4 regions of the Rossellomorea sp. NPDC077527 genome follow, and region 3 is predicted to be linked to each of the others. Evidence: riboswitches for the same ligand, from Rfam matches in the RefSeq annotation. Region 3 holds a riboswitch; each other region holds the start of a gene.
The links. Region 3 has a riboswitch for S-adenosylmethionine ahead of ACIGG7_RS11870 (2,3-diketo-5-methylthiopentyl-1-phosphate enolase). Riboswitches for the same ligand answer to the same signal wherever they lie in the genome.
Positions count from the first base shown of each region.

Region 1: another riboswitch for S-adenosylmethionine. It lies ahead of fbpA (Fur-regulated basic protein FbpA); the one in region 3 lies ahead of ACIGG7_RS11870 (2,3-diketo-5-methylthiopentyl-1-phosphate enolase).
Region 2: another riboswitch for S-adenosylmethionine. It lies ahead of ACIGG7_RS15610 (YezD family protein); the one in region 3 lies ahead of ACIGG7_RS11870 (2,3-diketo-5-methylthiopentyl-1-phosphate enolase).
Region 4: another riboswitch for S-adenosylmethionine. It lies ahead of ACIGG7_RS20345 (methionine ABC transporter ATP-binding protein); the one in region 3 lies ahead of ACIGG7_RS11870 (2,3-diketo-5-methylthiopentyl-1-phosphate enolase).

Region 1 covers NZ_JBITVL010000004.1:67,693-74,943, reverse strand. Annotated here, with positions in the region: gene ACIGG7_RS14705 (protoporphyrinogen oxidase) at 1-553, opposite strand, end outside; gene ACIGG7_RS14700 (hypothetical protein) at 871-1,614, opposite strand; SAM riboswitch class I at 1,819-1,925, shown strand; gene fbpA (Fur-regulated basic protein FbpA) at 2,025-2,240, shown strand; gene spoIIP (stage II sporulation protein P) at 2,305-3,471, opposite strand; gene ACIGG7_RS14685 (flavin monoamine oxidase family protein) at 3,652-5,127, opposite strand; gene ACIGG7_RS14680 (hypothetical protein) at 5,330-5,566, shown strand; gene ACIGG7_RS14675 (DUF3892 domain-containing protein) at 5,683-5,997, opposite strand; gene ACIGG7_RS14670 (N-acetylmuramoyl-L-alanine amidase) at 6,089-7,251, opposite strand, start outside.
Region 2 covers NZ_JBITVL010000004.1:240,976-248,226, reverse strand. Annotated here, with positions in the region: gene ACIGG7_RS15645 (phosphotransferase family protein) at 1-212, shown strand, start outside; gene ACIGG7_RS15640 (enoyl-CoA hydratase/isomerase family protein) at 224-1,003, shown strand; gene ACIGG7_RS15635 (quinone oxidoreductase family protein) at 1,015-1,989, shown strand; gene ACIGG7_RS15630 (acyl-CoA dehydrogenase family protein) at 2,012-3,187, shown strand; gene fabG (3-oxoacyl-ACP reductase FabG) at 3,209-3,967, shown strand; gene ACIGG7_RS15620 (MaoC family dehydratase N-terminal domain-containing protein) at 3,985-4,434, shown strand; gene ACIGG7_RS15615 (MaoC/PaaZ C-terminal domain-containing protein) at 4,431-4,838, shown strand; SAM riboswitch class I at 5,030-5,135, shown strand; gene ACIGG7_RS15610 (YezD family protein) at 5,258-5,377, shown strand; gene ACIGG7_RS15605 (phosphoadenylyl-sulfate reductase) at 5,480-6,178, shown strand; gene ACIGG7_RS15600 (sulfate permease) at 6,236-7,251, shown strand, end outside.
Region 3 covers NZ_JBITVL010000003.1:380,777-388,027, reverse strand. Annotated here, with positions in the region: gene ACIGG7_RS11880 (carbon-nitrogen family hydrolase) at 1-171, opposite strand, end outside; gene ACIGG7_RS11875 (pyridoxal phosphate-dependent aminotransferase) at 292-1,476, shown strand; SAM riboswitch class I at 1,529-1,631, shown strand; gene ACIGG7_RS11870 (2,3-diketo-5-methylthiopentyl-1-phosphate enolase) at 1,723-2,931, shown strand; gene ACIGG7_RS11865 (2-hydroxy-3-keto-5-methylthiopentenyl-1-phosphate phosphatase) at 2,931-3,596, shown strand; gene ACIGG7_RS11860 (methylthioribulose 1-phosphate dehydratase) at 3,593-4,219, shown strand; gene ACIGG7_RS11855 (1,2-dihydroxy-3-keto-5-methylthiopentene dioxygenase) at 4,235-4,747, shown strand; gene ACIGG7_RS11850 (aspartyl-phosphate phosphatase Spo0E family protein) at 5,171-5,416, shown strand; gene ACIGG7_RS11845 (MarR family winged helix-turn-helix transcriptional regulator) at 5,643-6,101, shown strand; gene ACIGG7_RS11840 (M3 family oligoendopeptidase) at 6,243-7,251, shown strand, end outside.
Region 4 covers NZ_JBITVL010000007.1:53,932-61,182, forward strand. Annotated here, with positions in the region: gene ACIGG7_RS20335 (MetQ/NlpA family ABC transporter substrate-binding protein) at 1-511, opposite strand, end outside; gene ACIGG7_RS20340 (methionine ABC transporter permease) at 526-1,194, opposite strand; gene ACIGG7_RS20345 (methionine ABC transporter ATP-binding protein) at 1,191-2,213, opposite strand; SAM riboswitch class I at 2,370-2,476, opposite strand; gene ACIGG7_RS20350 (SCP2 sterol-binding domain-containing protein) at 2,582-2,932, opposite strand; gene ACIGG7_RS20355 (thioredoxin family protein) at 3,209-3,517, opposite strand; gene ACIGG7_RS20360 (toprim domain-containing protein) at 3,523-3,879, opposite strand; gene ACIGG7_RS20365 (YusG family protein) at 4,062-4,298, opposite strand; gene gcvH (glycine cleavage system protein GcvH) at 4,392-4,775, opposite strand; gene ACIGG7_RS20375 (arsenate reductase family protein) at 4,905-5,261, opposite strand; gene ACIGG7_RS20380 (ArsR/SmtB family transcription factor) at 5,373-5,675, opposite strand; gene ACIGG7_RS20385 (SDR family NAD(P)-dependent oxidoreductase) at 5,708-6,487, opposite strand; gene ACIGG7_RS20390 (acyl-CoA dehydrogenase family protein) at 6,608-7,251, opposite strand, start outside.

The sequences.
Region 1 (7,251 bases), on a different contig from region 3:
TAGAAGCCAAGGTCAGTTTATACAAGTCTCCAGAATAAACCCCGGATAATACAGGCGCAATCTGGTTTTCAACCAGTTCTCTTCCCAGGAAAGCTTCCAAAAATTCTCCAATAGAACTTTCCTTGGTAAACCGGGAATTATTAGTCTCCAGATCCAGAAGCGCAGCCTTCTTCCCATCTTCAGAGATCAGGGTACTTTCCCCCAATGCCTCCACATTCATAGGAATACCGAAGATTGAATCAACTGGAATTTTATGCAATTCTCCATTTGTATATATGTAGGATGTCCCGGTTTCGTTGTAAACGAGCTCATCTTGTAGTTGAAGTTCCTCGACCAAAGGAAGGACTGCCTCATGGCGGGCAACTATTGAATCCGCCCCTGTTTCAATTATGTAATCTCCTTCTTCTACAGTTCTGATCTTTCCACCAAGATTGTGATCTCGTTCGATTAACAGTAACTTTAATTCAGATTTATGTTCTTTTGACATTTTATGTAGGTGATACAGTGCCGTTAAACCTGTAATTCCCCCGCCTACGACAACCACTGTTTTCATACCATTCACTCCATACATTTCGTTTATGTATACAGATTATCATGTTTAAAAGTGAATACAAAAAAAATATTTGACAGAAATAAGAAAATTCTCCTGACAACATATTTATTTTCAAATTATATTTATCTAATATACTGGATACATTGTCTTCTTCTTTTCCTAAAAATGTTAAGGAGCTTACAAATACGGGAGATCATTTGAACTCCCGTACCTGGTAAAACATTCATTGGACTGGTCAAATAGTTGAGACACACTCCCTTAAAAACGGGTTCTTCTCCTTGCGTATAATATACCTGTTTAGCTATTCCCTTACTACGCTACATCATAAAGGTAGGCCCTAATTTAAAAACCCTTAAGGACGCACTGTTGATGGGTTGATCCGCGCCAGGATACTGTACCGTCGAAGCTAATCTAACAGTTGTCTGTGAACTATTATCCGGGATAAGAAGTCGAAGGGTCAATGTTTGTCCACCAGTAAGACTTAGAATAGCCACTGATGCACTTACGCTTATTTCTTGACCAGAAAACACAGCCAACCCTGACCTAGTTGCATCAGCAAGTGTTCCATTTACAAATATCCCAAATGCAGCATGTTGACTCCCGGGTACCGGTAAGAAGACTGTTTGCCAAAGTACTGCATAATCTCCATCTTCGGGTACAGTTAGAGAATTAGTCGTTGCCGTAATTCCACCCACCAGGACTGACTCCGGCTGATCAAATTGATTGAAACGAACCAATCTATTTCCATTTTGCTCCAATAGTTGCTCGTCATCATCGAAAATGTTTCCATATATTGGTGAAAAAGTCCCAAAGGGTCCCTGTTCCCCTTGAGGTCCCTGTTCTCCTTGAGGTCCCTGTTCCCCTTGAGGCCCCTGTTCCCCTTGAGGTCCCTGTTCTCCTTGAGGCCCCTGTTCTCCTTGAGGTCCAGGTGGACCAGGGGGACAATCACATTTAAATGGATAAAAGTCACACCCTTCTGGAAAGGATGGAACCTTTCCTCTCAAAGAGCTATTGCCTTTTCGAAGAATAGGAAGTTTTTCGTTAACATATTTTCTCTTCAAAATGTTTCTCCTCCCTAAAAATAAAGTAATATAATACTATTATTATTGTATGGAAGAACTCTGCTTTTGCCTGTTCAAACATCATGAATATGTATAGAGAGAGGAGTATTTAAAAGATATTGTGAAACGACACCGTTTTAATACCCAGTTGACAAATATGAATAATCAACTTTATAATATGTATGACATATCATTTCCATATACTACTTATCCAGAGAGGCAGAGGGACTGGCCCGATGAAGCCTCAGCAACAGATTCTACCCGGTAGAACACTGTGCTAATTCCACAAGCATTGTCTTGAAAGATGAGTCGAAGTTACGCAAAGCCTTCTTCTTATTCTTTAGGAAGTGGGCTTTTTCATTAGGTAGCCTCTTCTTCTATTCTCAGACATAACAATAGGAGTGATTAAAATGGGGAAAATCCTTCAAGGATCCAAACAGGAACGAAGAAACGAATTAGTGAACAAATTAATCGTCCACAACTTTTTCAAAAAAGGTGACAAACAGCTATTTGAATTGAGCTTAGAGGAACTTGAAGAAGAGTATCAATGTATCCAAAATAATTGTCACCCCCATAATGATGTTGGTTCGATTCATTGGAAGAATATTGGGAGGAAAAGTAGCTAAAGAAGCACCAATCCAAGGTGGATTGGTGCTTCTTATTGTTCAGCATTGTCATTCAAACGGGATCTCATTGTGCATTTACTTCAACGGCATCTTTCTTATAGTATGATGCAAAGATTTCCGCAAATGCTTCGGTGGAATTATATAATTCTACTAAGTTATTTTCCACACCGCCAAATTCAAGGAGCATGGCACGTTCCGTTAAGTCCTGATTATAGACTCCATTTCCTTCCGCCCTCGTTTTAACAAAAACTCCGCGACTGATGCCTGGATATTTCTCTTCTAATTTAGCATTTAATTCTTTCGCGATTTTCAAGTTCTTTTCATAGTTTTTATTTTCTTTCCCTACGATAAAAAATAATCGGGCATAGCTCTTACCGTTGATGGTTTTAGTTGTAATGTCTCTTGGCATGGAATCACGATGTATATCAATTAAATAGTTCAGGTTATCATCCTGTGCTATGGCTTCCTGAACCAATCCTCTTGAAAGCTTATAGGATTCGAAATACGTCCAAGACTTATTTTTTAATGCCTGGTTTACATCTGTCTTATCATGAACCACTCCAATTCCCCGAGATTCAAGCTCTTGTTTTAACTTCGACCCGACCGCAATAACGTTTACTTTCTCATTTGTACTGGCAGGATCTTTCGAGTCATTGTTTTTGATTAAAGGACTGAAAGCTTCCCAGCTGTGAGAATGATAAATAAAGACCGATTTATTCTCAATCTCCTGCACTCCATTTCCGGAGTCATGATTCGCTTCATCAATTTGGCTTTGGTCGATTTCCTGATCTTTTAACTGGTCTTCCGTTGGTGCAGGTGATTCGTTCGGAAGATTCGTGATGTCCGTCCCTTTCCCGGCAACTGCTATGTGAGTATGATAATTTTCAATGCCTGGTATCTCCCGACCAAATAGACTTCTGGGATCGAGGAGAGAGACATTCGTAACGCTTTCCAGCCAATCGAAGTCACTATTCATTGCCTCTTTATTCTCGATGCGCAATCCTGTCATCTCCTGTGACAGCAGCATAAGAAAGGTTTCCTTTGGTACCAATTCAGATACCGAAGTATAAAATATGCTATCCACCCTCAATTTAATGGCCGTCGATGATATCAGCCAAACCATTAAATACATGAGGATAATGCCTATCAACACAATCCGGATGACGGCTTTCATAGAGACGAATACTAGTGGGACTAAACTATTATTATTTCGAGACTTATATGACATCATCAGTACCCCTATATAAAGTATTTGATAATTAACTTTATGCAGATGATGGGTTGAGTAGAAGGATTTTTCAGGGATTCGGTCGGATTTCCTATCAATCTACGTTTCATTATGTTCTAAAAGATATTTTCGCAACCAAGCTGTAAAAACAAAAAATACACATTGACCTGTTTTTTTTGATTGTTACCTTTCATTCACTTCATAGGCAGCCCTTACACCTGATTCAACTGCCCCTTCCATCCATCCATGAAAAGAAGAGGTGTGTTCTCCAGCAAAATGAATTCTTCCTTCAGGTGTTCGCATGTAATCTCCAATGTCGGCTGCCTGACCAGGTGTATAAAGAGTGAAACATCCTGCTGAGAATGGATTCTTACTCCAATTATATACAAAATAATTAAGAATCTCTGTGTAGACTCGATTTCCATATACCTTTGACAAATCCTCTAGAACCTCACTAATGATTGCTTCTTTTGATTTACTGTTCCATAAAAGTGCGTTCTGTCCCCAACTGTAACTAGCAAGCATGACACCCGGCATATTAGTGCCTATATCATGACTTGGCATGTAGGTAAACCGGGTGGGGAGATCCGATATAATATTCCCATAATTCAGTTCTTCCCAGAAGCGACTCCTGAATTCAATCCCGACCTTTACCGCAGGTACATTGGTCACTTCACGGATGCCCTGCCACTTTTTAAACGAAATGGAGTTATAAGGTACAACTTCTATGAATTGAAACACGGTAAAAGGTACAGTGACTATCACATAGTCACCTTCGAATTCTCCGCGTGTTCCATTCTTTAAGTTTGTTGTGTGAACGGTAACTCCCGACCCAGACTGGATGATTTGGATGACTTTTTGGTTCAGTAAAATATGAGATTGAATTTCTCCAGCTAAAGAATAAGGTAAACGGTCATTTCCTCCCGTTATTTCATAAAACTTTGTTTCTTTCCTGAAAATCGGGAATATTATATCTTTTAATATATCGACAAATGAAAATTCAGGGAATCCTTCTATTCCAAGAATGACATTGATTTTTCGTATTGCATTTAATGATAATGATTTCCCAAACGGATTATTAGATAAAAATTGTCCCATCGAATAATGAGAGTATTTCTTTATCAAGTTTAGTTGTTCTTCATGTTCACTTTTCTTATACAGCTCCACAAAGGGTTTGGTCGCTTCCAAAAACAGTTCAGAAGCAGTTTTTCCCTTTTCTTCTTCAGGGAGGGGATATTGGAGGATATCTGGATCTTCTTCATACTGTTTTCTCGTCACTAAAATGTTATTCACTAGAAGAAGATCTCTTGGTGAAGAATTTAGAAAGGGCTGAAATGGAAGTTTGAATTTATGGATATACTCAAATACCAAATGATGATTATCCGGAATCCTCATAGCTCCAGCATCCAGGTAATTCCCTTTGGTAAACGGTTTACGGACTGTATATACCCTCCCACCGATCCGTTTATTCCCTTCTAAAATGGTCACATCATGCCCGGCCTTAAGGAGGATTGAGCCTGCAACCAATCCGCTCATACCTGCCCCGATGATGATTACTTTTTTTGGTAATGAGGGATTTAATCCTTTTCTAATAATAGAAAGCATATCATCTGGATATTTCAACTCAGAAGGGGCATCTCTAATGAATCGATACTTCATTTAAACCTACCTCCTTATTATTACATCATATGATTCGCTACAAGGAGGTATACGTTTGGATAACGTGATGTATGGCCCATTTCCACATGTATTCAGAACACTTGTTTCTAATAGGTGTTATTTATGCTATAATTAGGATTCAACGGGTCTATGAGACTGTATTTAGTCAATCCCTTGAAGCAGTAGAAGGGAGACATGTAAAATGTCATTAAAAAATATCGAGACCATGCTTAAGACTTTGAAAGAATTCAAAGAAAGTGAGATTGTTCATACGATTTCCGATCATGAGCACACACCTGTTATGACGGTTACTTACCATTCCGACACGGCGAGCTTTCAGATTACCTATGTGGAATCAATGAAAGTGGAAATATATACTGACATCAGCCTTTTGGCCACTACTATAGAACGGATCTTACTTATTGAAGCGTCAAATTGAATGAATAACATCATCATGATAACCACTCATCGATTATTGAGGGTAGGTCCGTCCCTCTATGAAATACAAAAACGAGCATGAACCATAAATGGTTATGCTCGTTTTTTGTTTGTGGATTAGAAAGAAGGCAGCTCTCCTAGATTATTCTCTTTCACCCCATCAGGCTCACTACGGAGAACGTCCCTCCCATAACGATGAATGACATCGACATGAGCGATTTTTCCGGCTTTTGCTTCCTCCAGTGCCGTGACATAATCAAGTTCCCTTCCACTCTCGGTTTTGAAAGCGATAAGGTCATCATCACTATTCCTTCGGACAGCAATGATATGTTCGGCTCCTGTAGTAAGTTCTTCAGCCATCTCAAGCTTAGCCTGGACTTTCCCCTGCTGCTTATATTCCTCATAAATTTGTTCAAAATTCTTTTCATTCATTTTATTCACCTCCCGAACATACGTTTAGTATTTACGGAGGGGAGATGTTTTATAAAATAAATTGGCGTGCCTATGCTACAACACTCTGCTTTCAAGACTCATTTAATTTTACCAGTACATTGTTGAGCATTTTTCTTTGAATTTCTATTCCTGCCAGAGCATTTTCCACATTCTTTTTATACACTCTCAAGATGCTTTGACCATAGGTGGTTCCTGGTACAGCCCATTTCCCATTTAAATCGGTCCAGTTTCTGGCAGTTCCTCTGGTCACCAATGTAAATCGGGGATCGACCAGTGTTTGCCCATCAGGGAGTGGACTTGTGGATGCATAAGCGTATAGATGCTGAATATGGGCCAGAACACCCTTCTCCGGGGTAGCGAAAGTGGCACCATCGTTTCCGGGTCCGGTTGTGCCGATCCCCGCATAATTATTTTGACCAGGCTTTACTTGACCAGTGAATCTAAAGTAATTCGTTTCGTGTATCGCTTGCGCAAATGCTATATCTCCCCTGATTCCGTAAAGATCACCGTAAGAAATATAGAATTTCCCCAGTAAAGGTGCGGCAGGGTTAATGGTTCTGGCGAAATCATCCAATTGCTGGGCTTGGACTACTGAAGTTCCTAATATGGAATAATCGACACCTGGCGGCTGTGGAGGCTGGGTAGGTTTTGGAGGTTCGGTTGGTGGTGGTTCAGTAGGATTGGGAGGTGGTGTAGCCCCTTCTGCCAAAATGAAGGCTTGGATTCCAATACGTTCTAATGATTTTACTTGTTCTTCTGCGTTAACCCGTTCGGAAAAAGCACCCGTTTGGACCCTGTAATAGGTCTTTCCTGAAATCTTTACGGTATCGATAAATGATTCAATCCCTCCCTCTTTCAACTCATTCACACGGATTTCAGCATTCTTACGTTCCGTAAACGAACCTGCAATAACTTTAAAGAGTTGCTTAATACCTGATTCCTTTACCGGCAGGGACAATGCTTTCGCTATACCTTTTGAAAGTCCAATCGCTACTTTCTGCCTGAATTGCTCATTCTTTAAATGAGCAAGATCTTCAGGGTTATCAACAAACAAGACTTCGACAAGCACTGATGGCATTTTCGTTTCACGAAGCACATGGAAATTCGCTCTCTTTTCACCCCTATCGATGATCTTGAATGGCTGAACGGCTGCCACCACTTCACTATGGATTGCTTCCTGATAGTTTAGTGTTTCGGGAAGTATTGGGCCGTTGTATATATAGCTTTCAAATC
Region 2 (7,251 bases), on a different contig from region 3:
TCGAAGAATATGCCAGAAAAAGCGGAAGGGACGTAAACCATATTCATTTCTATTTGTCTTTTGCCTACTTTAAACTCGCAGTTATTGTACAGCAAATCTATTACCGCTTTAAGATGGGGCAGACAAAAGATGCCCGTTTTTCTCGATTCGATCGGTTTGCCGAGTCTTTGATTACACTGGGTAATCAGGCTGCATTTAATTCCAAGGAATAAAAAAGGGGATGATTACGATGCAATCACTATTAGTTGAAAAGAATGATCGGGTGTTGAATCTAATCTTAAACAGACCAGACAGCTTAAACTCATTTGATGAGAGCATGCTGACTGGAATGATTGATGCGTTAGAAGAGGCTGAACAAAAACAGGAGATCAGGGCGATCGTGATCAGCGGAGCCGGGAGGTCATTTTCTGCCGGAGGAGACGTGAAAACGATGGGTAGTGCTTCATCAGCCCAAGTCTATGAACATATCGGAATACTAAATTCTTGTATAAAAGCCATTAAGAAGATAGAAAAGCCGGTCATTGCCGCCGTCCATGGTTTCGCCGCAGGAGCTGGATTTAATTTAGCTCTTGCATGCGATTTAATCATTGCATCTGAGAGTAGTCAATTTGCACTGAGTTTTTCTAAAGTAGGGCTCATTTCTGATGGAGGGGGCTCGTATTTTCTTCCACGGTTGATCGGTCCTCATCTTGCAAAGGAGTTCTTCTTTACAGGAGAACCTGTATCTGCACGGAGGATGTATGAATTAGGGGTGATCAATAGACTGGTACCGGCTGATCGATTAGAGGAAGAGACAAAGGAGTTGGCTACTAAACTAGCTACGGGGCCAAGCAAAGCCTACGGAATGATGAAAAAAATGATTGATCGTTCATACACTGCCACACTTGATGAAATATTGGAACAGGAAAGAATCACTCAAACGTTGATGATATCAACGGAAGATCATGTAGAAGGAGTTTCAGCGTTTAAAGAAAAAAGAACCCCATCCTTTTCGGGGAATTAGGAGGAGTACAGATGAAAGCGATCCAATTTAAGGAGTTCGGTGGTCCCGATGTTTTGAAGAATGTGGATATTGACATGCCTTCACCTGGGGGGAGAGAAGTATTGATCCAGGTGCATGCCTCTGCTGTCAATTATGCGGATACTGCCCGGCGCGAAGGACAATATGTGGTAAAGACCCCCCTTCCATACATTCCCGGAGCGGAAGTATCCGGTATTGTAACCGAAGTCGGAGAAGGTGTGACCAGGGTCAAAAAAGGAGACCGGGTTGTAGCGATGATGGATTCAGGAGGGTATGCAGAATATGCCCTGACAGATGAACGATCGATCATCCCCCTTCCATATGGCTTGGATTTCAAAGAAGCGGCCGCGATTCCTGTACAGGGGTTGAGTGCGTATCATATATTGAAAACACTTGGGAGATTACAGCACGGTGAGACCGTCCTCATTCATGCAGCTGCAGGTGGCGTTGGGCTCTTTGCCGTTCAACTCGCCAAACGATTCGGTGCCGGTAAAGTGATCGCCACTGCCAGCACAGAAGAAAAGCTTCTCCTTGCAGAAGAAATGGGGGCAGATGTATTAGTCAACTATACAGAGGATGATTGGGAGAAAAAAGTCTTGGATGCTACAAGCGGAAAAGGTGTGGATCTCGCATTAGAGATGGCAGGTGGTGATGTCTTTTATAAAACATTAAAGTGCCTCGCCTATTTCGGGAGAATGATCATTTACGGTGTAGCAAGCGGCGAGCAAAGTAGGTTCTATCCATCTTCATTAATGGCCAAGAATCAGTCGGTTACCGGTTTCTTTCTTCCTCCTTTGATGAGAGATTCCGAACTGACCCAGAAAACCCTTCACGAGATCTTTCATTATGTGGCGAATGGTGATGTAAAGGTCACAGTCGGTCACGTGTTTCCGCTTGAAGAAGCAGCTAAGGTTCATTCCCTCATGCAGGGAAGACAAACCGTTGGAAAAGTGATTCTGAAGCCATAAATTTTAAAAAGGGGGAAGAAAGATGAACTTACGCCTATCAGATGAACAAAGGATGATTCAAAAGACCATTCGTCGATTTGTAGAGAAAGAATTGATTCCTTTAGAAAATGAAGTGCTTCGAAATGAAAGGGAAGGCAAGCCCAGTCTCTCTCCAGAAAAAAGGAAAGAGCTGCAAATGAAGGCAAGGGACGCTGGATTCTGGGGAATCAACACTCCGGAAGAATACGGAGGGGCAGATCTCGGTCAAATGATGATGGCCATAGTCTATATGGAAATCTCCAAGACCTTTGTTCCATTCTCCTTTGGCGGTTATGCGGATAACATACTTTATTACGCCAACGAAGAACAGAAGAAAAACTACTTGATTCCAACCATTAATGGAGACAAGAAATCATGTTTTGCCATGACGGAACCTGGAGCGGGATCTGATACCCGTAATATCCGTACCACAGCAGTGAAAGACGGAAACGAATGGATATTAAATGGAGAGAAAACGTTCATTACGGGTGGAAACGAAGCAGATTTTGTCATGGTCATGGCCGTCACGGATAAAGAAAAACACCAGCTTACCGGGAGAGACGGGGTCACCTGCTTCATTGCCGATAGAAGTATGGGCTGGAAGTCCGAATATATCCATACGATGGGTGAATGGGGACCGGCGAGCCTTATTTTTGAAGATGTAAGGGTTCCTGAGGAGAACATCCTTGGTGAAATCGATAGAGGCTACGACCTGGGCTTGGAGTGGATCGGTTTTGCCCGCTGGATCGTAGGTGCCCAGGCGGTTGGAGCAGCAGAACGCCTTCTTCAAATGGCCATCAACTATTCGAAAGAAAGGGAAACCTTTGGAAAACCTATCGCCGACCGGCAGGCCATCCAATGGCAGATTGCAGATTCTGCCGTGGAAATTGAAGCGGCCCGCTGGCTCGTGTTAAATGCAGCCTACACGCTGGATCAAGGAGAAGACAATCGTCATGTGGCGTCCATGGCAAAACTCTATGGATCCAATATGGGAAATCGAGTTGTCGACCGTGTCCTGCAAATTCACGGGGGGATGGGCTACACAAGAGAGCTTCCTATTGAACGCTGGTATCGTGAAGCCAGGTTATGGCGAATTTATGATGGGACCGATGAAATCCAAAAGCTGATCATCTCAAGGAATTTATTAAAGGGACATGTGAAACTGGGGCAATTTGTATAATTTGATAAGGAGGCAATAGGAATGGGAAAACGATTCGCAGGTAAGGTGGCATTGGTGACTGGTGGTAGCAGAGGGATCGGCAGGGCGATTGCGGGATTACTGGCTGAAGAAGGAGCAAAGGTGGCCATCATCGATGTGAATGAAGAGGCGTTGAATGAAGCAAGTGAGATATTTAAACCTTATGAACTGTATACAAAAGTTGCAAATGTCGTAGAATCACAGGAAGTTGAACATGCGGTCAAAGAAGTGTATGAATCCTTTGGTTCCCTTGACATCGTCGTCAACAATGCAGGAGTTATCAGGGATAATCTACTATTTAAAATGACCGAGCCTGATTGGCAGACCGTCATGGATGTGCACTTGAAAGGCTCATTCAATGTAGCGAAGGCGGCGCAAGTGTACATGGTGAAACAAAAGTATGGACGGATCATCAATATATCCTCCACCTCTGCACTCGGAAACCGTGGACAGGCAAACTATGCTACAGCAAAAGCGGGTCTTCAAGGACTTACGAAAACTCTTGCCATTGAGCTCGGACCGTTTGGCATCACGACCAATGCGGTAGCACCAGGATTCATTGAAACTGATATGACGAAAGAGACGGCGAAACGAATCGGAATCACATTCGAGCAACTGGTAGAAGCAAGTCTTCAAGAAATCCCGGTAGGAAGAAGCGGGCAGCCAGAAGATATAGCGAATGCAGTGGCCTTCTTTGCAGATGAAAAATCTTCATTCGTCAATGGTCAGGTTCTTTACGTTGCAGGGGGACCGAAAGCCTAAAGAAAGAGGTGCAGGATATGTTTGAATCATTTATCGGAAAACGTTCGACTCCCATTGAAAATCAGGTAGAAAGAGGAGCGGTTCGTAAATTTGCTGAGGCCATAGGGGACCCTCATCCTCTGTATGTGGATGACGCTACCGGGAAACGCTCCAGGTATGAAGGGAACATCGCTCCTCCCACTTTTCCAAGAGTGTTGGGCTTTGGATCGGTCGAAGGCCTTCATTTACCAAACGTTGGTTTGATTCACGGTGAACAATCCTTTCATTATGTAAGGCCATTGAAGGTAGGGGAAAGCATCCAATGTTACACGGAAATTAAAGACTATTATGAACGGAAAGGGACAGACGGGGCTCTGGGTTTTCTGGTAATTGAAGACGTGGGTGTAGATTTGCACGGGGAGAGGATTTTCACTTCCCAAGCGATTGTCATTATTACAGAAGCAGTCAGAAAGAGGTTGAGTAAATGACTACACTACAATCAATTCATATAGGGGATACACTGCCTCCGGTTGAATTGGCACCGGTATCGAGAATTGACCTGATCAAATACGCAGGGGCTTCCGGGGATTATAACCCAATCCATACCATTGATGAGGAAGCCCTGAAACTTGGCCTTCCAGGAATCATCGCTCATGGTATGTGGACGATGGGCAATGTGTCAAAACTATTCACTCCTCATTATGAAGAAGGGTTTATCAAGGATTACACTGTACGCTTTAAAGGGATGGTCATGTTGAATGATATGATTACTTTACGAGCTAAAATGGTGGATAAAAAGGATAACTCACTCCATTTTACTGTTACTGCAACCAATCAAGTCGAGAAAACCGTGATTGAGGGTAAAGTCGTCTTTGAGTTATTGACTAGTTGAAGAGAAAATGATGTTCAAAATATACGACATATTGCTTTCTAAAAATAATGTTGTAAATCGAACTGGGGTCGAATAAACATAAAAAGAATGGAAATCTCAAGAAAATGAGCCTAAAGACATAAATCCGATCGAAAAACTCGGGTTGACTTCTTGGTGGATTGTGATATTATTTAGAATATTAAAATTAATAACTCTTATCCAGAGTGGTGGAGGGATCTGGCCCTGCGAAACCCAGCAACCTACGTTATGTAAGGTGCTAATTCCAGCAAAATGTGAAGCCATTTTGGAAGATAAGGTATTCTTACCTGAACAACTTTCCAAAACGGAAAGTTGTTTTTTTATTCACTCTTCATATGGGTATGGTGGAAGATTGGGGGAATCAAATGACAAAAGAAAAGAGCCATCAGGCACAGTTTGACATGGTAGCAGAGAAGATCCAGTCTATGCTTGAAACCATGAGCTATGGTTCAATCACGATTGTCGTTCAAGATGGGAAGGTCATTCAATTAGAGAAAAATGAGAAAGTCCGAATCAAATAAGCTGACTAGACAAACTAGAGGCGCATAACAAAGATAAGGGACACCCTTTATCTTGTTATCGCCTCTTTTTATTTGGATAAGCATCAGGAAAAGGGGTGTATCATGTTAACCTATCAGACTTGGAAACAGCCAAACTTGGATTTCGAAGTGGATACGGTCTACAAAGGGGCGTTAAATGTCCTGGAATGGACGTACAGCCACTATGGTGAAAAAGTGGTATATGCATGTAGTTTCGGGATTGAAGGCATTGTGCTCATCGATCTAATCTCCAAGGTACAACCGAAGGCATCCATTGTATTCCTCGATACGGGCGTACATTTTAAGGAAACGTATGAAACGATAGAAAAAGTGAAAGAGGCTTATCCGGATCTACACATTCAAATGCAAAAACCTGAGTTGACAATGGATGAACAGGCCAAAGAATATGGAGATAAATTGTGGGAGAAAAACCCGAATAAGTGTTGCCAAATCCGAAAACTTGACCCTTTGAAGGATGCTCTGTCCAAGGGGAATGCCTGGATATCGGGATTAAGAAGGGAACAATCCCCCACAAGGAGACATGTTGAATTCATCAATAAGGATGATAAATTTCAATCGATTAAAATTTGCCCTTTAATTCACTGGACATGGAAGGAGATTTGGCGATATGTCCATAAACATGATCTGACTTATAACACCCTTCACGATCAAGGGTATCCGAGTATAGGGTGCTTCCATTGCACAACTCCAGCCTATGATATAAATGATCTCCGCTCCGGAAGATGGAAAGGAAAAGGAAAAACAGAATGCGGCCTTCATTGAAATGGGTGACAATACTTGCTTGAAATCACAGCGCTTATCATTAGTTTGTTCTTTGCTATGAACATTGGTGCCAGTGGAGCGGCTGCATCAATGGGAGTCGCATATGGTGCAGGAGCGATAAATAATATCAGGACCGCATTATGGATATGTGCCGCAGGTGTCCTTAGCGGAGCGGTACTGGGTGGAGGAGAGGTTGTCAAGACAATCAGTTCAGGAATCATTCCTCAGAATCTGCTGTCGATCAAAATCGTCCTCATCATTTTGTTATCTGCGACGATTTCTCTATTTCTGGCAAATGTCATCGGAATTCCGTTATCGACGAGTGAAGTGACAGTGGGAGCAGTTGTGGGTGTTGGAGTAGCTTATCAGGTTCTTTATGTAAAATCACTGATTACAATCATGTCATTTTGGGTGATTGTCCCGGTTGTCGCGTTCGTTGTCACATGGCTTTTCGGCTTATGTTTAGTGGGACTTGAAAAACGGGGGTACCATTTAGAAAAAAGATGGCTTGCGTACCTGTTAATCATCTCAGGATTCTTTGAGGCTTTTTCTGCCGGAATGAACAATGTAGCAAACGCTGTTGGCCCTTTAGTGGGGGCCGGTTTGTTGTCCCCTTCACGAGGGATCTTAATTGGCGGATTATTCGTTGCACTGGGGGCTGTATTACTGGGAAAGAAAGTGGTCGAAACAAACGGAAAAAAGATTACGCAATACTCGAAAGCGGAAGGAATCGTTATTTCCTCCACAGGAGCGATCCTCGTAATGGTGAGCTCACTGTATGGATTGCCGATTCCCCTCACACAGGTCACTTCGTCTTCCATCATTGGCTTAGGCGTGGCTAAAAGCGGAAAGCAGATGCTGCAAAAAAAGATTGTTAAAAAAATAGTGAAAATCTGGGTGGTCTCTCCCTTGATTTCACTCAGTATTTCATACTTCTTAGTGAAGCTGGTTATCGATAGTGATTTGTACTCGATTGTAGTACCGATAAGTGTCATCATTGCCACGGTAGGAGCTTTGTCCCTCATGAGGGTGATTAATGAGGAAAGACGGTCTGTCCACGAAGACGGCGGGGG
Region 3 (7,251 bases):
GATCTCATCCATCCGTGTTAGATCATAGCCAGTCGTCCACAGTTCAGGAAGTACAACCGTAGTGCAACCATCTTCCTTTGCTTTTCTGACCCACTGTTCGACTTTTTCCTTATTTTCTTCAGGTTTCCCAAATGCAATATCCATCTGGGCGAGACCAATCTTATGAATCATTTTCTTCACCTCTTTATGTACGATTTGGCATTTATTCCTTTACATTCTTTATGTTCCGTTATATCATTTGTGACTAGAATTTGAAAGTAATAAATTTTCAAAAAATGAGTAGGTGAATGAATGAAAAACTTTAAAAAGGCATCACGTTTAGAAATGTTGCCTCAACAATTTTTTGCGTCCCTAGCAGGTACAGTGAATGCTGTCGTAAATAAGGGGCATGACGTCATTAATCTTGGGCAGGGAAATCCGGATCAACCGACGCCTCCGCATATTGTGGATAAACTGAAAGAAGCTGCTTCTTCGCCGGCCAATCATAAGTATCCGCCATTTCGAGGCTTGACATCCTTTAAAGAGGCGATTTCAGCTTTCTACCTCCGTGAATATGGGGTAGAAATCAATCCTGAAACAGAAGTGGCCGTCCTGTTCGGAGGGAAAGCCGGATTAGTTGAGATCCCGCAATGTTTATTAAACCCTGGCGATGGTGTTTTGGTACCCGATCCAGGGTATCCGGATTATCTATCAGGGGTTGCATTGGCTGAAGCGAAAATGGTCACAATGCCGTTAAAAGAAGAGAATGGATTTTTGCCTGATTATAGTGATCATTCCCCGGAGGAATTAGAAAACGCCAAAGTAATGTTCCTCAACTATCCCAATAATCCTACCGGTGCAACCGCTACATCACAGTTTTTCGAAGAAACAGTGGAACTTGCTGCACAGCATGATATTTGTGTAGTGCACGACTTCGCCTATGGGGCAATTGGTTTCGATGGACAGAAGCCTATAAGTTTTCTGGAAACGACAGGCGCAAAGGATGTCGGGATCGAGATTTATACACTTTCGAAGACATATAATATGGCCGGTTGGAGAGTCGGATTTGCTGTGGGGAATAAGAGTGTCATAGAGGCGATCAACCTCCTGCAGGATCACCTTTACGTCAGTCTGTTCGGGGCCATTCAGGAAGCAGCAACCACGGCTTTATTAAGTCCACAGGATTGCGTTACCGATCTGGTTGCTACATACGAAGATAGAAGGAATCTATTAATCTCAGGACTGCAGGAAATAGGGTGGGATGTTAAAGCCCCACAAGGTTCTTTCTTTGCATGGCTGAAAGTGCCGGAAGGATTCACATCCGTTGAGTTTTCAACCTATTTACTCGAGAAAATCAATGTTGCTGTGGCACCAGGCGTAGGATTTGGAGAATACGGGGAAGGGTACGTCCGAGTCGGGCTGTTAACCACAAACGAACGCATAAAAGAAGCCATTTCCCGTATAGAAAATTTAGAATTATTTCACAAAAGGGATTGACATCAGCGGGAAATGGTGCAATAATCCAACTGAATTAAATAAAAAAATTAGATTCTTATCAAGAGCAGGCGGAGGGACCAGCCCTATGAAGCCCGGCAACCGACTTTTTCAAGCACGGTGCTAATTCTTGCAGCTAATGAGCTGACAGATAAGAAAGAGTGATAATGGCAAACCTCTTCTTATCAGGAAGAGGTTTTTTGTTTTGTAAAGAATGATAGGAGTATTCTGTAAGGAGGATGAACGACGATGAGTGAAGTGATAGCAACTTATAAAATAAAGGGGAAAACAGGAACGTTTGAAAAAAAGGCTGAAGGAATTGCCCTGGGATTAACAGTTGGTTCGTGGACGGACTTGCCTATACTGGAACAAGAACAATTACAGAAGTACAAGGGGAGAGTAGTATCCATCAGTGAGAGTGAAGATGGTGCGACCGGTTTGGTGAAGATCGGTTATCCAGGTCATAATTATTCAAACGATCTGCCTGCAGTCCTTACAACCGTTTTTGGAAAGCTTTCTTTAGATGGTGAAGTGAAATTAGTAGATTTAGAGTTTTCCGCTGATCTTAAAAAGAATTATCCTGGACCACGGTTTGGGATTGATGGAATAAGGGAGTTAACAGGTATAAAGGAAAGGCCGTTGCTGATGAGTATCTTTAAAGGGGTGATCGGAAGGGATTTTACCTTTTTGGAAAATCAGTTGAAAGCTCAGGCCATGGGTGGCGTGGATGTTGTAAAAGACGATGAGATTCTTTTTGATAACCCGCTTACCCCCTTTATTGAGAGAATCAGGACAGGAAAGAGAGTATTACAAGAAGTGTATGAAGAAACTGGTAAGAGAACGCTGTATGCCGTAAATCTTTCAGGGAGGACTTCTGAATTAAAGGAAAAAGCAAAGAGAGCCCGTGAACTTGGTGCCGATGCACTATTATTCAATGTTTTCTCTTATGGTCTCGACGTCCTTCAGGAACTGAGAGAAGATCCCGGAATCTCTCTTCCCATCATGGCCCATCCTGCATTTGCAGGGGCTGTGGCTGCATCCCCATCATTTGGAGTTGGATATTCACTATGGGTGGGAAAATTTCTCCGAATGACAGGGGCTGATTTTTCTTTATTTCCGTCTCCTTATGGGAGCGTCGCCCTGAATAAGGATCAAGTATTATCCGTCAGCGAAGAGTTAAACAAGGAAGATGCATTTTTCAAAAAGGTGTTGCCAGTGCCATCAGCGGGGATTCACCCTGCTCTTGTACCACTATTGGTGAAAGACTTTGGGTTTGACTGTGTCATTAATGCCGGAGGTGGCATCCATGGGCATCCTGATGGGGCAATCGGTGGGGGGAAAGCATTCTTGCAGGCGATTGATGCCATATTAGAAGGAGTGAATCTTAGAGAAGCAGCAGAAACTCAAAGTGAACTCAGGAAAGCACTGTCTCTGTGGGGAGAGGAGGTAAAGGTATAGTGACGCGTCCGATTATTCTCTGTGATTTTGACGGGACCATTACAGAAACCGATAATATCATTTCGTTGATGAAGCATTTCGCCCCACCGGAATGGGAACCAATTAAGGATGCGGTTTTAGAACGCTCACTTTCTATAAAAGAAGGAGTCACCCAATTATTCTCTCTTATTCCTTCCTCAATGAAGGACGAAATGATCCAGTATTTAAGAAATACAGCGGTTATACGTAAAGGCTTTAAGGAATTTGTCGAATATACGATAGAGAATCGGATTTCCCTGTACATTGTAAGCGGTGGAATCGATTTCTTTATTCATCCTATATTAGAAGCATATGGTCCGTTTCAAGGGGTCTTTTGCAATGAAGCAAGCTTCAGTGAAACGACGATTTCCATCCGATGGCCGTATCCCTGTGATGAACAATGTGGAAGTAAGGGGTGTGGATGCTGTAAACCCTCCATCCTTAGAACGTTATCAAAACCTGAAGGAGCCAGTGTCATCGTGATCGGTGATTCGGTCACAGATCTTGAATTGGCCAAGCAGGGGGATATGGTGATAGCCAGGGACTATCTTGCACAAAAATGCAAAGAAGATGGAATACCTTTCATTTCCTTTGAAACCTTTCATGACTGTATCGAAGCCCTGGAAAAAGAAGGAGTGATCACGTGAACTATCAGGAACAATGGGAAGAACTTGCTGAAATAAAAAGAGAATTAGCAGACAGGGACTGGTTTATGGGAACAAGTGGAAACCTTGCCATACGTGTAGGTTCTTCCCCCGTTACTTTCCTGGTTACGGCAAGCGGCAAGGATAAAAGAAAACACACGAAAGAAGACTTTCTCCTTGTAAATGCACGTGGTGATGCGATTGAAGATACACCATTGCGTCCATCAGCCGAAACGCTCCTGCATCGTTATGTGTTCACAGAAAGTAAAGCAGGCTGCAGCCTGCATGTTCATACTGTGGCAAATAACGTGATCAGTGAGATATACGGGGATGAAGGTGTTGTTTTATTGAAAAATCAGGAACTGATTAAAGCTTGGGATAAATGGGGGGAACATGATTCACTTGCGATTCCAATCATTCAAAATCATGCACATATCCCCACTTTAGCAGATGCATTTCAACCCCACATTAAAGAGGATAAAGGGGCGGTGCTCATTCGAAATCACGGGATTACCGTATGGGGACGAACCGGTTTTGAAGCCAAGAAACTATTAGAAGCTTGTGAGTTTTTGTTTCAATACCAACTTGCTCTTATATCTGTAACGAATACTAAAATCCATAACTAAAGGAGGAATCAGATCATGACAACAATCAAAATCCAAGGTAAAAACCAAGTGATAGAAGATCAAGAGGAGGTAGTACGCTATTTAAGAGAACAAGGAGTAGTATATGAACAGTGGGATATCGGAAAGCTGGACAAGAGTCTTCATGAGCAATATGTATTGACGGAAGGTGATAAGGAACACATTCTGTTTACATTCAAAGAAGAAATAGAAGACATTTCTGAGAGAAGGGGATATCAGGCATGGGATATCATTTCTCTTTCGGAAGAAACCCCTAATCTTGAAGAGCTTCTAAAGAGTTTTCAACAAGAGCATCATCACACAGATGATGAAGTCCGTTTTATTGTAAATGGTCATGGTGTATTTGTCATTCAAGGAAATGACGGAGATTTCTTTGAGGTTCACCTTAATCCGGGAGACTTAATCTCTGTTCCAGAGAATATCCGCCACTATTTCACTTTAAGCGAAGATAAGAAAGTAGTCGCAGTCCGTATTTTCGTTACACGTGAAGGCTGGGTTCCCATCTATTAATCTACTATCGGGATGAAGCAGAGACAAAAGTATTATAATCAAAGTAATATCCGAATGATTCTTTGAAATCGTTCGGATTTTTATTTTTATGACTTAGTGCATTTAGCAGGTTCCGGCTGTTGTTTGGAGTGCAAAGCGGAGACTCCTGCGGGAAAAGCGGAATCTTGCACGTAATCAGGCAGTGGTGTAACAAGTGATCGTAGAGAACTCATCAGTAAAGGTAGTTCGTCTTTAGATTGATATATTTAGATATACTCCAGCTTCATCATTTGGTTTTGGCGAAAAATGTCAGATAAAGATACATTACTAGTTATTTTGTCTTGTTTTGCGAATCTATTTACTTTTCTGATAATACTTGCGATAATTCTCAAGTAACGATTTTACTAAATATAGACTAGGAGCTAAAAAAGGAGTTTAGTAGAAATGGGTCGTCTTTTAAAACAAAAATGGTTATTATTGAGAATCAATCAGAAACGTTCAGAAATGATTTCACTCGGGGAGAATCTGGGGCTTTGTGCAGAAGAAACAATCAAATGCAGCCAGCAATTGGATCAGCTCTTGAACGACTATGAAAAGTGTACACATAACGTTGTACCACTAGCATCACAGGAATCATCACTTGATTTCGGGCAATACATCAAGAGCATATTAAAACGCACTGCTTCTTGACCACTCAACAAGAACCCCTCATCATTTAGCATGATAAAAGAGAAAGAATCTCCAACTAATCCCACTTTTAAAATTAGACAATCAAACGAATTTGTCGTTATTTCAAACAACCAAAGGACGGTGCGCGCGCACCGTCCTTTGGTTTGGTATGCTATCACTCTCTAGTTTGACAATGTGAGGTTTTCTTTGTATAATATTTTGAAACTGAGATATATTCTTTAAAGGAATGAATGCCATGAAAGAATTGCAGGATTCAAAACAATCATTGAAGCTTTTCATTGTCCTGTCGAGAGCTTTTAAAGCCTTAAATGAAGAAATAAACAAAAACATTCAAGAAAATGGATTAAATCCTACTGAATTTGCCGTCCTGGAGCTACTATATCATAAGGGAGACCAGCCCTTGCAGCAAATAGGCGGAAAGATCCTGTTAGCATCCGGAAGCATCACGTATGTTGTCGATAAGCTTGAACAAAAAGGTTACCTGAAACGTGTTGCATGTCCGAAGGATCGTCGCGTGACCTATGCTCAGATCACGGAGGATGGCAGGGAGTTAATCGATGATATTTTCCCGAATCATGAGAAGAGGATCCATGAATTGATGTCTTCTTTATCTTCGGATGAAAAGCAAGAAACGATACAAAATCTGAAAAAGCTGGGACTATCCATTAAAGATTTGTCCTATTAAGCTCCATCAACCTGCCCCGTCCACTAGACGGGGTTTTTGTTTTATTAGCATTATCGAAATTCAATCCTACTTTAACAGGAAATTCCTTATTGGAGGTCGAATAACTATAGTTCGGGATGAATTTAAAAGGAGGCACAATGTATGAAGTTTGAAGAATTTACATATGAAAGACCAAATCTGGAAGAGATTAAACCGGTTTTTGAGAAGGCGCTCCAGAAATTTAAATCTGCTTCGGATGTATCTGAACAGGTGGAAGCCATCAAGGATATCAATGAGATTCGACTAAATATCGATACCATGCAGAACATATGTTATATAAGACATTCCATCGATACCAATGATTCCTTTTACAAAGAAGAGCAGGAATACATCGATGATATGATGCCTGAGGTTTCCGGCATGGTGACTGAATATTATCAGGAACTGGTGAATTCTCCTTATCGTGAAGATTTAGAAAAAAAGTGGGGAAAACAATTATTTTCTCTTGCAGAGAGTGAAATCAAGACTTTTTCTCCTGAAATCATCACACTGCTTCAAAAAGAAAATAAGCTGTCTTCTCAGTATACAAAACTAATGGCTTCTGCCAAGATTCCATTTGAAGGTGAAGAGCGGACTTTGGCCCAGATGGGTCCATTCACCCAATCCATACATCGCGACACGAGAAAAGATGCGGCACTTGCCACTGTATCCTTCTTCGAAGAAAATCAGGAAGAATTAGACCGTATATTCGATGAGTTAGTCAAACTCCGTCATGAGATTGCGACTACATTAGGGTATAAAAACTTCGTTGAGTTAGGGTATTATCGTATGACAAGAACCGATTATACTCCTGATATGGTAAAAGTATTCCGCGATCAAGTGAAGGAGCATATCGTCCCTCTAGCCACAGAGTTGAAAGAAAGACAGGGACAACGCATCGGCATCGACTCCATGAAGTTTTATGACGAAGGATTTAAATTCACATCCGGAAACGCAGCGCCTAAAGGGGATCCTCAGTGGATTATCGAAAATGGAAAGAAAATGTACGAAGAACTTTCTCCTGAAACGAAAGAATTTTTTGATTTCATGATCGAGAGGAACCTCATGGATTTAGAAGCGAAGAAAGGGAAAGCAGGAGGCGGATATTGCACCTATATTGCTAACCAAGAGT
Region 4 (7,251 bases), on a different contig from region 3:
TGTCTTCCAGTTGAGCCTGTGTATTCTCCACACCATCCTTGAGTGTGATCAGTCCTTTTTTCTCCAATAAAGTAAGGATGCGTCCATGGTCGGACACGGAGTTACTCATTAAGATCGTCGCACCTTCTGGAAGATCCTCAAGTGATTTGTACTTTTTAGAGTACACACCGATAGGCTCAATATGAATTCCACCCGCGTTGACAAAGTCATAGTCATTTTCCTTCATTTGCAAATCCATATACGGGGTGGTTTGGAAATAGTTCGCATCCAGGTCCCCATTATCAAGATCTTTATTTGGCAGGATATAATCCTGATACGTTTCAATTTGCAGATCGATACCCTTTTCCTCCAAGATAGGCTTCACCTGTTCAAGGATTTCTGCATGTGGTACATTTGATGCCCCTACTACTAATTCCTTTTCATCACCGCTTCCGGACCCTGAATCATTCCCGCATGCTGCTAAACCAAAGATACTTGTTGCTGCTATAACTCCTGCTACCCATTTTTTCATGAACTTTCTCTCCTTTATCTTTTATCTAATTTATTTGTAAAGAAATCACCTATTAGTTGAATGGCAAATACGACAAGTAAAATCATGATCGTTGCTGCCAGTGTTACATCTTCCCTGCTTCGCTGGAATCCATCAAGATAAGCAAGGTTCCCTAAACCACCTGCTCCGATGACCCCTGCCATTGCTGTATATCCTACGAGGGCGATGGCCGTTACCGTTATTCCCGATATCAAAGCTGGAAGTGATTCAGGAATCAATACTTTCCAAATAATCGTGCTCGTTTTGGCGCCCATCGCTTTCGCTGCCTCGATAACTCCTTTGTTTACTTCTCTCAAAGCGATCTCGACCATTCGGGCATAGAATGGGGCTGCACCGATGATCAGTGCAGGAAGAGCCGCGTTCGCTCCCCGGATGGTATCCAGTAAAAATTTAGTGAAAGGAATTAACAATACAATCAGGATTATGAACGGGATGGAACGGAATACGTTCACCACTGCGCTGGTAATGGTATAAGTGAGTTTGTTCTCCCACAAATTCTCCTTGGATGTAAGAAACAGCAATATCCCAAGAATCATTCCCAGTACAAATGTGATCAACACCGACATCCCTGTCATATAAAGAGTTTCAAGAGTGGCTTCCCACATCTTCTCCCAATCCACATTCGGAAATAGATTTTCCATCATCCTCGTAACACCTCCACCTTAACCAGCTGCTCTTCAGCAAATAGAACCGCTTCCTGGATGGTCCGTTCTTCTCCATCCAAATGGACGAATAGTGTTCCATAAGCCCCTTTTTGTGTTTGGGAAATTTGTCCTTGGAGGATATTGACTTCAAGATCGAATTTTCTGATCAAGCTGGTGATGAGCGGCTGCTCAGTCGCTTCACCCACGAATGTAAATTTAAGCACTTTCCCATTTGGATACTGGGCTAAAAGGTGTTCCAACGTTTCTCCGGTTTCCTCGACCTGGGACACTTCTTTCACAAATCGCTTTGTCACCTGCTCTTGTGGATTCCGGAACACTTCCAGAACGTCACCAAGCTCTACAACCCTTCCTTGTTCCATGACCGCAACACGATGACAAATCTTTTGAATCACATGCATTTCATGTGTGATCAAGACGATTGTGAGCCCCAAACGCTTGTTGATGTCCACCAGTAAATCAAGGATGGAATCCGTTGTTTGAGGATCTAAAGCAGAAGTTGCTTCATCACACAAAAGAACATTTGGATTATTGGCAAGAGACCTTGCTATCCCAACCCTTTGTTTCTGTCCCCCGCTCAATTGGGCTGGATAGGCGTCCCCTCTTCCTTCCAATCCGACCAATTCCAATAATTCATTGGCTCTTTGGATTCTTTCCTTCTTGGAGACTCCCGCAATTTCCAAAGGGAACATAATATTTTGTAAAACGGTACGTGACCAGAGCAGATTAAAGTGTTGAAAGATCATTCCAATTGACTGCCTTGACTCGCGCAGTTTTTTTCCCTTCACCTTTGAAACAATCTGTCCGTTTACATCGACGATCCCCTCTGTCGGAACCTCAAGTCCATTCAGCATCCGAATCAATGTACTTTTACCTGCCCCACTATAGCCAATCACCCCAAAAATTTCGCCTTGAGCAATTTCGATATTGACGCCATCGACAGCGGCGATCGGTCCATTTTTGGATTGATATACTTTCTTTACATCTGAAATGGTAATCATGTTGTATCCACCTTCTTTCTGAGTAGAACCATCTTTTTAATCAGAATAATATTTGCACTATCCTGAAGGCCATTCCTATCTATTTCATTTATAGAAAATAAAAAATGCCTTCCTGCGATAAGCAGAAAGGCATAATCATATATAGGACTATCCTTTCTCTCATCTTTCAAAGCATATGCTTTGAGTGAATTGGCACCATTTCAATTTTCATTGACGGTTGCCGGGCTTCATAGGGCACGTCCCTCCACCTCTCTTAATAAGAGTAAAGTATCGAATTATTTAATTTATCAAATGGTTAAAGACTCTGAAAATTTGCTACAAGAGAGATTCTATCATCGGATATAGAAAGGTGTCAATTCTTTTTTTTATTATACTCGAACCGGTTCTTTCCCTCTTGACCTTGTAAGCCATAGGACGGACTCTGTAAATAATAATGGCCGGTATCCACCTCTGACTTCCAAAACGCCTTTTTCAATCATTTGGGATAATCGTTCTTCGCCTGAAAGGAGAGAGACCATATCCGCCTCTTCACCTTTGATGATAAAATGTGAATCTGTCAATCCATGATCTAATACATCACAATCACTGTTTGAAATGGAAATTCCGTAGGTGCGCTCTCCACATTGAAACTGAAGAATAAATGGGCTGTCCGGGAACAAGAGACGTAAGTGATACCTGGAGTGACACTGATCTACTAATTTCTCTAAATATATTCGCATGAATACCCTCCCAGTAAAACTTCTATATACTTACAATTCCACTTCAGTAAGAGATTCCCTTTTAAGCATTCTCGACATGTTTTGGAAGGATTCATCTAATTTGTCGAACAGTAAGAATTTGGATGATGACAGGTCAAAAAATGAGGGGATTCGAACCATTTCCCGAGAAATATGTCTGCGATTGTAGAAAGAAAATCGCATTATACTTGTATTTTATTAAATAAAATGCCCTAAAAAACAAAAAGACCTCTTCAAATAAAAGGTCTCTAATCCCCTCTAAGCGTTCTTAACGAGGGTTTCATATAAAAACGGAACGGATTGAAAGGCATAGATCCTTTCCTGTTCCACACCATCCTTTAAGAGGAGCAGGCAGGGTACACTCTCAATGGATTGCTTCTCTGCAAATTCGGGTAAATAGTTTAAATTGGCTTTCACAAAATGATAGGATTGAGGAAGTTTCTCTACGACATCCATCATTCTTCCAGCCACTTGGCATGTACCACACATTGGTGTATAAAGGTAAACGGCTTCTAACGTATGTTCATCGATTGCTTGGTTTAATGCTTCGGTACTGCTTACCTCCATCAAAACTAGATCATCCTTTTTCCTAGATATTCTTTATGCACATCAATGTTTGCTCCGATCAAAACAGAGGCAAGATGATATTCAGGCGCTGCAGCCACTTCTTTATACATCCGGTCAATGTATAGGTGTTCGGCTTCTGGAAATTCACGCTTGAATTGTTTACGTAATTTTTCCCCAGCATCATCAGCATCAACCAGGATATATACATCCCTTTCAAACAACTCGTCGATCAGTTCGTCCATCTTTGTGATGCTGATCGTTCCATTTGTGCAGATAATTTCAATCGGTTCTTTAATAATGTCTTTTACTTTTCGTTTATCGGTTGTCCCTTCAACGATGATTACTTTTTCGTCAAGTTCCATCATGATCATCACCTTATCTTTCAGAAATAAGATTAGGATAGTATATTCAGATAACAAGATATGATGTCCACTTTCTACTTATATTTTCTCATGTTTATAAAAAATAGTGCAAGAGGTTTGCCTGCAGTATTCGATTATGGAAACAGTGCCAGATCCTTAAACGGATCTGGCACTTTATACATTTAACACCATCCACCTTCATCACAATCCGTGTACCTTGCTTCATGCCCTTCTGTGGATGTGTAGCTTTGATAAATTTTATTTTCCCTTGCTTCAAAGTTCGGTTCCATAGTGATCCCATCAAGAGGCAAGGCCATTTTGCCGATTCGCTGATTATCCAGGAATAATTCAACCTCACCATTATTCAGCCTGCCGGTGACTCTGTTTGTTACATCTAATTTCCTTGGTTCAAGCACCATGAGTATTCATCCTTTCTTTATACGCGTACTCCTATGGTGCCCAAAAAGAAAAACAAAACACCTTGAGAAATCCTCAAGGTGCCCTGGCAGTTATTATCCTTCATTGATCATTTCATCATACTGTTCAGCCGTCATTAGCTTGTCTACTTCTCCAGCATCTGAAGGTTCAACAACGACCATCCATGCCTTTTCATAAGGTGATTCGTTTACGAACTCAGGGCTGTCCGACAGCTCTTCATTCACTTCTACCACCTTACCTGATACAGGGGCATATAGCTCAGAAACGGTCTTAACCGATTCAACACTGCCGAATGGCTCGTTTGCTTTGATTTCATCGCCAACCTCAGGTAACTCGACGAATACGATATCGCCCAGTTCAGATTGTGCAAATGATGTGATTCCTACGCGTACATTTTCCCCTTCAACCTTGACCCACTCGTGTTCTTCTGAATAACGAAGTTCTTTCGGTGTACTCATTCTCTATCCCTCCAAATGCTAGTTATACAACCTAATATTGACACACTTTTCATTGAAAAAGCAAGAAAACCAAGTATGAATCATGAAACTTTTTCATTATCTATTATTTGGTAGGTACCGGACCCCGATTTACTTCCAGGTATCTTCGAAAGTTTCTTCTTTAAAGCCTACAGTCACCTTTTTTCCATCCGTTGTGATCGGACGCTTGATCAGCATACCGTCTGAGGAAAGAATTTCTAGCAATTCATCATCAGAGGCTGAATTCACTTTATCTTTCAAGCCCAATTCACGATACTTTTTTCCACTTGTGTTAAAGAATTTTTTGAGAGGGAATCCGCTCTTTTGGAAGAGGCTCTTAAGTTCTTCCTTAGACGGCGGGTTCTCTACAATATGTATTTCATTCATGGCGATTCCTTGATCTTCGAGCCATTTTTTCGCTTTGCGGCATGTACCGCATTTCGGATAAGAATAAAAAGTCAACGACATCATTCCACCACCTTTCCATTTAATCTGAGACGGGGAATATCCCCGTCCAAGTTACGCGAATCTATTTCTTACATTCGACAATATCCGTTCGTATCCTTCTTTTCGGAAACTTTACCCGCATTGTGTTTCTACGGTTTCGACCAATTCTTTGAGGAGCACGGTTGCATTGTCCAATTCAAGAGAATAGAATCGCTGCGTTCCTTTTTGTTCTAATGATACTAATTGCTGGTCCCGCAAGATTTTCAAATGATGAGACACTGCAGGACGGGATAAGGTCAGATTTTCAGTTATCTGATTGACCGTAAGAGGTTCTTGTTCGGCAAGAAGTAATATTATGTCCTGACGATAAGGATCACTCAGTGCTTGAAATAATGGTATACAAGCACGAAATGTATCAATTGCTTTTTGACCCATAGTCTTCTCCCTTCAAACTCATTCACTATCAATTATACCCGTTCTTGTACCTTTCGAACAATATTAGTGACCATTTTACGCGGTAAGAATCGGATGGACTTGGTAAGCATTCGATTTTTCACCCCTGTGACGATCACCGTTTTATTATTGGTCATCATTTGCTTATACCCTTCCTCCACCACATCTTCCACGTTCATTACGCCTGATTGAAAGAGCTTGGAAGACTGAAGTTCTGAAGCATCACTGAATCCCGTCTCAGTGGCACCAGGACATAAAGCCGCCACCCTCACCCCGTGTGGTGCCCACTCGTTGGCGAGTGCTTCTGATAGGGACAGGACATAGGCTTTCGTTGCATAATAAACTGCCATCAGCGGTCCCGGCTGGAACGCAGCAGTCGATGCAACATTTAGGATTCTTCCCTCTTTCCGGTTCACCATTTCTTTTCCAAAATACTTACATAGCTCTGTTAAAGCTGTTATATTCACTTGAATCATATCCAGTTCTTTCGATAGCTCCGTTTCTTCGAATTCTCCAAACAAACCGAATCCGGCATTATTGATGAGGATATCCACTTGAATCCCCTTCTCCTTAATGGACTCATACAATTCTTTTGAAGCTTCAGGCTTTGAAAGGTCCGCCGTAAACACATACGTCTTCACAGCATATTTCGTCTCGATTTCTTCTGATAATGTCCGGAGTTTCCCTTCACTTCGTGCTACCAAAATCACATCATGACCTGATTGTGCAAACTTATGACTGAAGTTCAGACCGATGCCGCTGGAAGCACCTGTTATTAAAACGGTTTTATTCATCTATGCTAACCACCTTATCTTGATATGTTTAAATGTTTAAACATATAATAATTTAATGCAGCGCCGTTGTCAAATAAAAAAAGGACGGACCTCCGTTTCGAAGGTCCGTCCCTGACTTACTTACAGTGCATATTTTTCTGCGTCGATCAGTTTGACTGATGCTTCACGCTTCACTGCGATCACGTTGATCGGTGTGTGGCGGGTGAATTTACGAAGTGCTGAAAGCATCATGCGTAATGTGTCACCTGTTTCCGTTGCGACAAGTGTTTCTTTGGCATGTTGTTCGATTTCATTGAATGCTTCTTGACAGAAGATTTGAGTGTAAAGAAGCTTTTGCTTCGCTTTCTCCACTCCACCTTTTTCAATGGCTTTTTCGGTTCTCAGGACTACGGATTCCATTGCGTATGCGTTAGAAACGATATCTGCAATGTTCACCAGGATTTCCTGCTCTTTATCAAGGGCTTTACCAAACTTCTGAGCTGCCAATCCAGCCAGCATCAAGCCGATTTTTTTCGCGTTTTTCACAAGGTATTTTTCTTGTGCAAGTGGCTCATCGCCTACTTCTTCAGGCATTAACATCATCAATTCTTCTTGAAGTGCCTGTGCTTTTTGAAGTAATGGAAGCTCACCCTTCATCGCTTTACGAAGGTATGTGCCCGGTACCAGAAGTCGGTTGATTTCATTCGTTCCTTCAAAGATACGGTTGATGCGTGAGTCACGGTACATTCTTTCAATTTCATACTCTTGCATGAAGCCGTATCCAC